3 regions of the Paenibacillus rhizoplanae genome follow, and region 3 is predicted to be linked to each of the others. Evidence: riboswitches for the same ligand, from Rfam matches in the RefSeq annotation. Region 3 holds a riboswitch; each other region holds the start of a gene.
The links. Region 3 has a riboswitch for S-adenosylmethionine ahead of metA (homoserine O-acetyltransferase MetA). Riboswitches for the same ligand answer to the same signal wherever they lie in the genome.
Positions count from the first base shown of each region.

Region 1: another riboswitch for S-adenosylmethionine. It lies ahead of ACFSX3_RS21435 (methionine ABC transporter ATP-binding protein); the one in region 3 lies ahead of metA (homoserine O-acetyltransferase MetA).
Region 2: another riboswitch for S-adenosylmethionine. It lies ahead of ACFSX3_RS17100 (DedA family protein); the one in region 3 lies ahead of metA (homoserine O-acetyltransferase MetA).

Region 1 is NZ_JBHUKY010000035.1:13,715-16,990, forward strand. Features, by position in the region: gene ACFSX3_RS21430 (methionine ABC transporter permease) at 1-326, opposite strand, end outside; gene ACFSX3_RS21435 (methionine ABC transporter ATP-binding protein) at 326-1,342, opposite strand; SAM riboswitch class I at 1,443-1,577, opposite strand; gene ACFSX3_RS21440 (Cthe_2314 family HEPN domain-containing protein) at 1,669-2,415, opposite strand; gene ACFSX3_RS21445 (UbiD family decarboxylase) at 2,442-3,276, opposite strand, start outside.
Region 2 is NZ_JBHUKY010000029.1:3,871-7,146, forward strand. Features, by position in the region: gene ACFSX3_RS17090 (glycosyltransferase family 2 protein) at 1-417, shown strand, start outside; gene ACFSX3_RS17095 (undecaprenyl-diphosphate phosphatase) at 436-1,248, opposite strand; gene ACFSX3_RS17100 (DedA family protein) at 1,280-1,873, opposite strand; SAM riboswitch class I at 1,943-2,056, opposite strand; gene ACFSX3_RS17105 (serine hydrolase domain-containing protein) at 2,148-3,276, opposite strand, start outside.
Region 3 is NZ_JBHUKY010000014.1:37,819-41,094, forward strand. Features, by position in the region: gene ACFSX3_RS05630 (aminotransferase class I/II-fold pyridoxal phosphate-dependent enzyme) at 1-899, opposite strand, end outside; gene metA (homoserine O-acetyltransferase MetA) at 1,029-1,946, opposite strand; SAM riboswitch class I at 2,063-2,194, opposite strand; gene corA (magnesium/cobalt transporter CorA) at 2,621-3,276, shown strand, end outside.

The DNA.
Region 1 (3,276 bases), on a different contig from region 3:
AAAAAGGGAGCCGCACCGATCACCAGTGCCAGAATGGTTCCACGCACACCGATGGAGGTGCCCATAATGATCTTGCTGAGCGGGATCAGGGCGACCATTAGAATGATAAACGGAACGGAACGCAGGATATTTACGATGAACGATAATACCGAGTAAACAGCTCTGATAATAACGTTATTTGATCCACCCCATAAATATAGCATAATTCCGAGCGGTAAACCAAGGATAATTGTGAATATTCCTGAAATAACAACCATGTTAAGTGTAGCCACCGTTGCATCGAGCATTTCTGCCCAATCAATCTTATTAAAATCCAGTCCGCCCATCAGGAAATCACCTCCACATCAAGACCTTGCGCTACTAGCTCTGTAAGCGTGGCTTCAACCGCATTGGCAGGTCCTTCGAACCGGACAATCAGCTGCCCGTAAGGAACATCCTTGATCGTTGAGATGGTGCCATGGAGAATGGCGAAATGAACCCCGGTTCCCTGAACCACCTGGGAGAGCGTGGATTCGTAAGTCTTGTGCCCGAGAAAAGTGATCTTGACCGACTTCGTATAGCCTGGCTGTACAGCATCAATCGCCTGCCGGAGCGGTCCGCCCGACTGAGTCTCACTGCGGATGAATTCTTTGGTAACTTCATGCTTCGGCTTCAGAAATACCTGGGCCACTTCACCCTGCTCCACAATTCCTCCGCCATGAATCACGGCAACGCGGTCGCAGATGCTCTGAATCACATGCATTTCATGGGTAATCAGCACGATGGTCAGATGGAATTTGCTGTTGATATCCATCAGCAGGTGCAGAATGGAGTCTGTCGTCTGCGGGTCAAGCGCCGAGGTCGCTTCATCGCATAACAGAACGTCCGGATCACTCGCCAGCGCCCGGGCAATCCCGACACGCTGCTTCTGTCCGCCGGATAGCTGAGCCGGGTACTTATTCCAGTGCTCCTCCAGTCCGACCAGGGCGAGCAGTTCCTTGACCTTTTGTTCAATCTCGGTTCTTCCAGCTCCGATCAGCCGCAGCGGAAACGCGATATTATCATAGACTGTAGCCGATGAGAGCAGATTGAAATGCTGAAAAATCATCCCGATCTTGCGCCGCTGCTCCTGCAGCTGTCCCTGGCTGAGCGCTGTCAGCTCCACACCGTCCACCCACACCTCGCCCGCAGTCGGGCGCTCCAGCAGATTAATGCAGCGGATCAGCGTGCTTTTGCCGGCCCCGGAGTGACCGATCACCCCGAAGATTTCCCCCTTCTTAATCGACAGGCTCAGCGCAGAGAGTGCAGTTGCCTGCTTACTGCCTTTGCCGTACACTTTGGTTATATCCTTCAATTCTATCAACCGCTGCGTCCCCCTTCTGTTCTAGCTTCCATCATTGCAAAAAAGGCCCCTTACGATCCGTGCAGATCGCAAGAGGCCCTGTGTGTATAATGACAATGCCTTCTCATCTGCCAAATACCCCGAATTGAAGGCATTGTAGGAATTAGCACCATGACATTTGGATGCAGCACTTAACTGAATTCAAACCGGTTGCCGGGCTTCATCGGGCCTATCCCTCCGCCGCTCTCGATAAGATAAAAGTATGAAGTTATATATTCCGTATCCTGTCAGAAGTTAATGTATGCCTAAGTATATTCAGTTTCGAGTTTTTTGTCAAAGGTAAGTTTTTACGAACGGGCATGTCCGGATTTCAGGCCTGAGGCCGCTTTATTCTTGTGCCATTGTTCATTACCGTACCTGTATGCGGCAGCCAGAGATTGGCATACCATCTCCAGGCTCTGCTTCAAATCCTCCAAATGGCTGTCGAGATCCTCCAGACGAATCTTGTCATGCAGTCCCTGGTGACGCTGCCAGAGATCGTCCGTCATCTCCGCATTCATGTAATGGATCTCAGCGTTGCGCCGCTTGCGCAGATTCTCTACCGGCTCCCGGTAGGAGTTCCTGATTCGCTCCAGTTCGTCCGCCAGCGGATGGTGCGCCTGAAGCAGCTGAAATTGCCGCAGCACCGTGAAGTAAGAGAAATGCACCTTCACCTTGGCGGTATTGAGATTGTACAGATTATTCAGCACCGTGCCCAGCTTGTCCAGCAGCGAGAAGACACGAATGAAGCCATCCTTATAGAAATACACATATCTGGCGTACTCCCCCTGCTCGGTGGACGACATATCATCCATATAACCGGCAACCACTGACTTTCGGAAAAAGGCGGCTGCGAACCAGCTCTGCTCCAGCTCATCCAGGGAGGAGATCAGGCCGCGCGTCCAGATTTCCAGCTTGCGGTATTCATGGTCATGGTCTTCATGTGCCGCCATCTCCTTGCGCAGCATGGAGGCAGCCTTCGCCATGGACTCCATAGCTTCAGCCAGCACACCGCTGTTCACGCGGGGCGGCTCTCCCAATAATGTCCGCAGCATATTTTGACCCTCCTTAAAGTTCACTTTTACACTAGAGGAAAATAACGGTTCCAGTTGCGGTCTACCCGCTTTGCAATATCCTCGCTCGGAGCCAGCTCCTCCGGGTATCCCGGCTTCATCCGGGCATCTATAATGATCGGCAGCGTATAGCTGACAGTGCCGCGGTGTACCTGGGCCGCCGAATAGATATCATCCGCCGGATTGAAGCGGGTGAATACGCTCCACAGGAATGAGGTCTGCGTGCTTACCGCTTCTTCCGCCTGATCGACCAGTACAATCAGCGGCCAGGCGGTCTCCCTCTCCTTGAAGACAGACACCAGCCGCTCCGGCAGCTCCGGGTCCTCTTCATAGGATGCACCGGAAACGGCTAAACATCCTCCGCAATAAGGCACAGCGGCGGTGATTGATGGAAGCAGACCCTCTGTATACGTCCTTGGCAGCTGACGGACCGGACTGCCGAGGCCCGCCATCACCGCTTTGCTGCCGTGATTCAGCTTTCGGCCGGTATAATCCAGCGTATCCATGGAAGTATTGGCAAAGATCGTCAGATCCGATTGCGGGTTGAAGCGCTCAAGCACCGTTTCGAGCAGCTTAGGGAAATCGGTCAGCTCCACCTGAACATTTGTCAGCAGCAGGAATTTGGTTAAGGAGAGCTGGCCTTCCCCCAAAATACGAAACGCTGACACCATATACTCACGCGGATAGCTTTCCCTCACAACCGCTGAAGTCAGTGAATGTGAACCCGATTCGGAGTAGGACCATAAGGCTTTGACCGAAGGAATCAGCAGAGGATAGGCCGGAGCGAGCAGCCGCTGCAAATAATCCTTCAGATAATAGTCTTCCTGGCGCGGCTTGCCGGTG
Region 2 (3,276 bases), on a different contig from region 3:
GATGAGATCTTTGAATCCAGCTTTGCCGAAGAAGTGGACTCCCTGCTGAGAACGGAGAACTGCGACTTATTCTGCTTCCGCCTCTACGATCTATGGGATGACAACCATTACCGCGAGGATAAGTACTGGCGGGCCCACATGAGATACCGGCCGTTCCTGGTCCGCTACCGCGAAGACATTACCTATCTCTGGAATGATCTCCCGCAACACTCCGGGCGGTTGCCAGAGAATATTTGGGAATTGCCTCATCAATTGAGCAACCTGCGGATTAAGCATCTCGGCTGGTCGAAGCAGGAATTTCGGCTGGAGAAGTATATGCGTTATATGCAACTGGACCCGAATGGCAAGTACGGCTGGAAGGAGCAGTATCAGTCCATCCTTGACGAGCATCCCCGTCTGTTGCCTTGGAGCGAATAGTAAGGGCATCCGTTTCTGTTACTGGAAGATCAGCAGTAGCGTGCCCACCACGAAGCAGTAGTACGAAAAGTAGATCAGGTTCCCCTTCGCCATAATGCCGATGAACCAGCGCATCGCGTAATAAGTGGCGACCAGTGTGGTGAGGAAGGCAATCATATAGGGAATTGCCAGCGCGGAGCGGTTAGGATCATGCACGATGTCGGATGCACCCAGGATCAGACCGCCGATACTAATAGGAATGTACAGCATGAAGGAGAACTTGAGTGCGGTCTCCTGCTTCATCCCGACGGCGATCGAGGCGATCACGGTTGAACCGGAACGGCTGATACCGGGAATCAGGGCCACTGCCTGAGCCAGTCCGACAAGAATGGCATCCCGCACGGTAAGATTTCCGTCTCTTTTTTGCCCGCGCAGATTGCGGATCAGCCAGAGGGCCACCCCGGTAACAAGTAAGCTGATGGATACGGTATGTACGGAGGTGAAGACGCGTTCGATCGTATCCTTGAAGAACACAGCAGCCACGGCTGCAGGAATCGTACCTATCACAATATAGAGGCAGAACATGAACTCCGACCGGTACTTGGCATTGCGCGTGCGCATATAATGGAAGGCACCTGTAATCAGATCCAGAATATCTTTGCGGAAAATAAAACAGATGGCGATCAGGGATGCCGTATTCGTTAAGATTTCAAAGGATAGCCCATTCTGCTTCATGCCGAGCAGTCGTTGTACGATGATCAGGTGCCCGCTGGAAGAGACGGGAATCGGCTCCGTCACTCCCTGCACGAGACCCAGCAATAAGTATTTTAGCCATTCGAACCAATTCTCCATGAGTTCCTCCTGAATATCAACTGCAATTTCGTTAAGCCTGTCTTCTTCTTAGCCGCTTGGACAAGACGTACAGTCCGAAGCCGAGCAGGAACAGGGTTGCCGCCGGAATAAGGTAAGGCTTGACGATCTCGTCCACATGCTCCCACTGCGAGCCCAGCTTGAAGCCCAGATAGACATAGACCGAGGTGATCGGAAGCATGGCCAGGAAGGTGTACAGACTGAACTTGAACACATTCATTTTGGCGATTCCGCAAGGGATGGAGATCAGCGTTCTCACACCGGGGATGAAGCGTCCGTAGAAGGCCACACCGCTGCCGTATTTCTCAAAAAAACGGTCGGAGGCCTCCAGATGATGCGGGCGGATGAACAGATACTTGCCGTACTTATCGACCATCGGCCTGCCGCCATACCGGCCCAAGGCATACAGTGTTAGCGGGCCGAAGGTGCCCCCGACAGTACCAGCCAGGATCGTAAGCAGGAGCTTCATGTCCCCAAGATACACCCAATATCCGGCAAGCGGCAGCACGATTTCAGCAGGTACGAATTCAAACGACAAGGCGATGACGATACCAGCATACGACAAATCTTTGAAAAAGAGTATAAATTCCGTAATCCACTCTGTCATGCATTTCTCTCCCTTCTCAAACAAAAAGCCCCCTAATTAAAGGGGGCAGTCTCATCAACTGTCAGCACCCTCTCATCTGTGCAAGGCATCCGGGATGCCTCTAGTGCTGTGCCTTAATGCTTATAGCATGCCGGTCACAGCGGTATCATCGGGCGAAGCCCTCCACCGAACTCTGGATAAGAGTATTATTCAATTTGATAACATTAAAACATACCTGTTACCCATTAAGCAAGTTTGAGAGAGTGGGAGAAACTGTGTATAAAATATGAAAGCGTTATCGCAGCTCAATCCTGAACACATCGCCCGCTTGCCCGCCGAACACGGCCATTCCGCCGTCCGGCAACCGGACCGAAGGGTCTTTGCTTACCTTGAAGTGGCTTACAATCATCCCGTCGGCATCATAGACAACGAAACCGCCGCTTGGGGGAGAGGTAACGGTCATGGTTTTGCCGGCAGCCTTCTTATCAATCTTGAACCATACACTCTCGCCGCCCGCAGGAACGGTGCTGGTAGAGGCAGGGCCTCCGTAGATCGGCTTCACGGCGTTCTCGCTAATATAATCATTGCCGTCAATGGTTAAATATTCGGCACCGTTCTGCTTGGAGAAGGTCAGATCGAAGGCATCTCTTCCGTTCATGACTGGAATCTCAGCCGCATTGACGGCGGTGTTCTCGTCCACAATCCGCGTCCCGGTGGCATAGCCTTGTTCAACCTCAATAGTCTTCGTCAAGATGGAAGGGGAGAGGTAGAAGAAGGAATTGATTTTCTCATCCACAGCGTAGTAATGCTTCCCGTCTCTTTGCGCCCAGGCCTGCTTCGTAGAAGCATTCAGCGGACTTACCGCAAGCTTCTGATATTCATACGTGACCATTAGCATTTGACCAACGCCAGGGATGCTCAGGTGGGTATTCAGCTTCAAATAGGTTTTGCCGTTCTTCTGTTTATCGAAGCTTATGGCGGCGCTGCCGTCCGGGCTCGTGAACTGCCCCTTGCCGGTATAGATATACTTCTGTGCAGGAATGAGTCCCCCTTCAAGCGCAGGCAGATCAATCGCTCCGTCCTTAATGGTTATGGCTGTGGTTGCGCCGACAGTGCCATATAATCCCGCAAAGGACTGCATCTCAGCTGGCATAGCCGCTTTAACAGGAGGCTTGAAGGCAGCATCCGGCAGAATCTTGTTAATCTTCCCGGTGTCCTTCAGGTAGGCCAGCAGCACATTGGTGGCGAAAATGGTGTTATAGATTGAGCTTCCGCCTGACGAGAGCACCGCGATGGATATATCGGATTCCGGCAGGGTAATCAGGTCAGCGTGATACATGATGGTATCTCCGCCTTTGGATAAGGCTGTGATTCCGTAATCACTGAACGGCGCCAGATCTACGGCATCCCAGCCCAGACCGTAA
Region 3 (3,276 bases):
ATTCCCGTGTTGCCGCTGGACTGGCGGTTCTGAATGGCATAGCCCGGATGGTCCGGCAGGCCCGGGTGGAAGACCTCGGCAATAGCCGGATGCTCCTGCAGATAACGGGCAATGGCGAGGGCGTTGCTCTCATGCCGCTCCATGCGCAGGGCGAGGGTCTTCATGCCTTTCATCAGCTGGTAGCTGTCATTCGGTGCGAGAACCGCTCCCAGGGAGTTATGCAGGATGGCCATTTCAGCCGACAATTCTGCGCCCTTGGTTACAATCAGCCCCGCCAGCACATCGTTATGCCCGCCCAGATACTTGGTCGCACTGTGAACCACGATATCTGCCCCAAGCTCCAGCGGGCGCTGGAAGAACGGAGTCAACAGCGTATTGTCCACAATCGTGAGCAGCCCGTGACGGCGGGCCCAGGTGCATACCGCTTCGACATCCGTAATCATCATCAGCGGATTGGTCGGCGTCTCAATGAATACAGCTTTCGTACCCGGCTGGCGGGCCGCTTCGAGACCCTCCAGATCATTCGTATCTACATAGGAGGCGCTGATGCCGTATTTGGAGAGAATCCGTTCCAGCAGCCGGTAAGTTCCGCCGTACAGGTCGAGCGATACAATGAGATGATCCCCTTGTCCAAACAAGGTGAACACGGTAGTCAGTGCAGCCATACCGGAAGCGCAGGCGAAGCCGGCATCCCCGGATTCCAGGGCCGCTGCCGCTTCTTCGAGTACAGAACGGGTAGGATTTTTGGTGCGGATGTAGTCAAAGCCTGTGCTCTGTCCAAGTCTCGGGTGACGGAAGGCCGTCGCATGATAAATCGGGTAATTAATGGCCCCGGTAGCGGGGTCCTCCATCGAACCCATCTGTGCCAGTCTGCTCTCAATTCTCAGTTTCTCGTCCATCTCCATTGCCTCCTAAAAGTTTGGTAAAGCGTACACAACCTGATCATTCTTCGGGTTAAACTCGCTTCCAAAGCACCCGGCTATGTGTATGCACCTGATTAATTGCTTCTATAATAATAAGTCAACCTCTTAGATAAATGCCCCGATATCGTAAGGAGTCTCCTGGTATACATAGTAATTGAGCCAATTAGCGAATAATAAGTTAGCATGGGCGCGCCAGACTGCCGGCGGTGTGCGGGTAGGATCATCCTTGGGATAATAGTGCTTCGGCAGGGCAACCTCCATCCCCTTGGCGATATCCCGGTCATACTCCCATTTCAGCGAGAAGGGATCATACTCCGAATGTCCGGTGACAAAAATCTGCTTCCCGTCATGCGTAGCCACCAGGTACACCCCGGCTTCCTCGGATTCTGCCAGAATCTGCAGCTCCGGGTTCTGCTCAATATCTTCACGGGAGACATCAGTATGGCGGGAATGCGGAACATGGAACACTTCATCGAAGCCGCGCAGCAGCTTGACATTATTATGGCTAATCGTATGCGGAAACACTCCGAAGCATTTGTCCGGCAGACTCACCTTGCGCACGCCGAAGTGATGATACAGTCCTGCCTGCGCGGCCCAACAGATGTGCATCGTCGAGGTTACATTCTGCTTGCTCCACTCAAAAATCACTTTCAGCTCTTCCCAGTAGTTGACATCCTCGAACTCCAGTTGTTCTACGGGAGCGCCCGTTACAATCAAGCCGTCGAACCGGCGGTGGCTGATCTCATCAAAGGTTTTGTAAAAGCTCTTCAAATGCTCAGCCGAAGTATTCTTCGACGTATGGGAGCTGGGATGCAGCAGGACAACATCCACCTGAAGCGGGGAATTCCCGATAAGGCGCAGCAGCTGTGTCTCCGTAGTTTCTTTGGTTGGCATCAGATTCAGGATGGCGATTCGAAGGGGACGAATATCCTGATGGAAGGCCTGGCTTTCATCCATTACAAAAATATTCTCACCGGATAACACTTCTTTAGCCGGCAGGCTGTCGGGAATTTTGATAGGCATTGCTGTTCACTCCTTAACTGAAATGGGGTTCCACTTGGTGGTTAATACTGAGGCAGGGTAGCGAAAAAAGACCTTTCCCGGGCGAGAAAGGTCATATCATGCAGTCATATGCGCCTCTCTCATCTGCCAGAGAACTTCCGCCGGACGAATAACGCCCTGCAAAGCTTCCGCAAGAATTAGCACCGTGCGTTCACACGCCGGTTGCCGGGTTTCATCGGGCTAGTCCCTCCACCTGCTCTTGATAAGATTTAGCTGTATTCAGTTAAATAACCTTGAAGCATCCGAAAGATGCTTTTTCTTAAATTTCACTTTAAATCATGAACCTCCTTTTCGTCAAGTCCATACAATGCTGAAGGGGCCTTATGACAGAAAACAATTTCTCTTGTAAGAGCCATATCCCGGCGTTATACTAGACAAGTGTTTCAAACCCAAAACGGCGAAAAGAAGAGGTGAGAGAAAATGGAAGGCGACCCGGGCTCGCGAATAAGCGTGCAGAATGAACAACCACACAGGATTAACATCAGCTTGCCGGCGGCGGGAGCCCTTTTTCTTCATGCTCTCGGACCGTCTTTTGGCCTTCATCCATGATTGTACCACCGGCCAAGCTGATTTTTTCCCGTGTGCTGAAATTAGCATACCCCTGGAGAAGACCAGGGACATAAGGAGTGAATCAGATGAAAATCCGGCTGGTAAATGCAGGGGTTTTTACGCCTATTGACAATATTGAAGAAACTTTAACCGCCCCTGCCGAGGGGTTCTACTGGATTGATGCGGATGTGGAAGACCTTGTAGAGCTTCAGCCTATATACGGCCTGCATGATCTGGCTGTGGAAGACTGTCTAAGTGAAGAGGATCAGCGTCCGAAGCTGGAGATTTATGAGAGTCATTATTTCATCGTGGTGAACAGCATCCGGTTCGATGATGAGGAAATTTTCCTCCGTGCGCTCAACGTATTCCTTGGCAGACATTTCATTATTACCGTTACGAAGCAGAAGATCCATGAGCTGCGTGTCCTGAAGCCCGTACTGTGGGAGCAGGAGGTCAATACGCCTGACCGCTTCCTCTATCTGCTGATCGACCTCGTTGTCGACAACTTCTTCTCGGTCGGTGACCGGATTGAAGCGCGGATTGAGAAGCTGGAGGAAGACATCCTCATGCATACCAAGAAATCGCATCTGAGCGAGATCATCGGTCTGCGCAGTGAGATTCTCTGGCTGAAGAAGATGCTCGGCCCGCAGAAGGAAGTTATCAACACGCTCAACAAAAAGGATCTTCGCCTGATTGACGATCAGCTGCAGAAGTATTTCAGCGATATCTACGAGAATGCGGT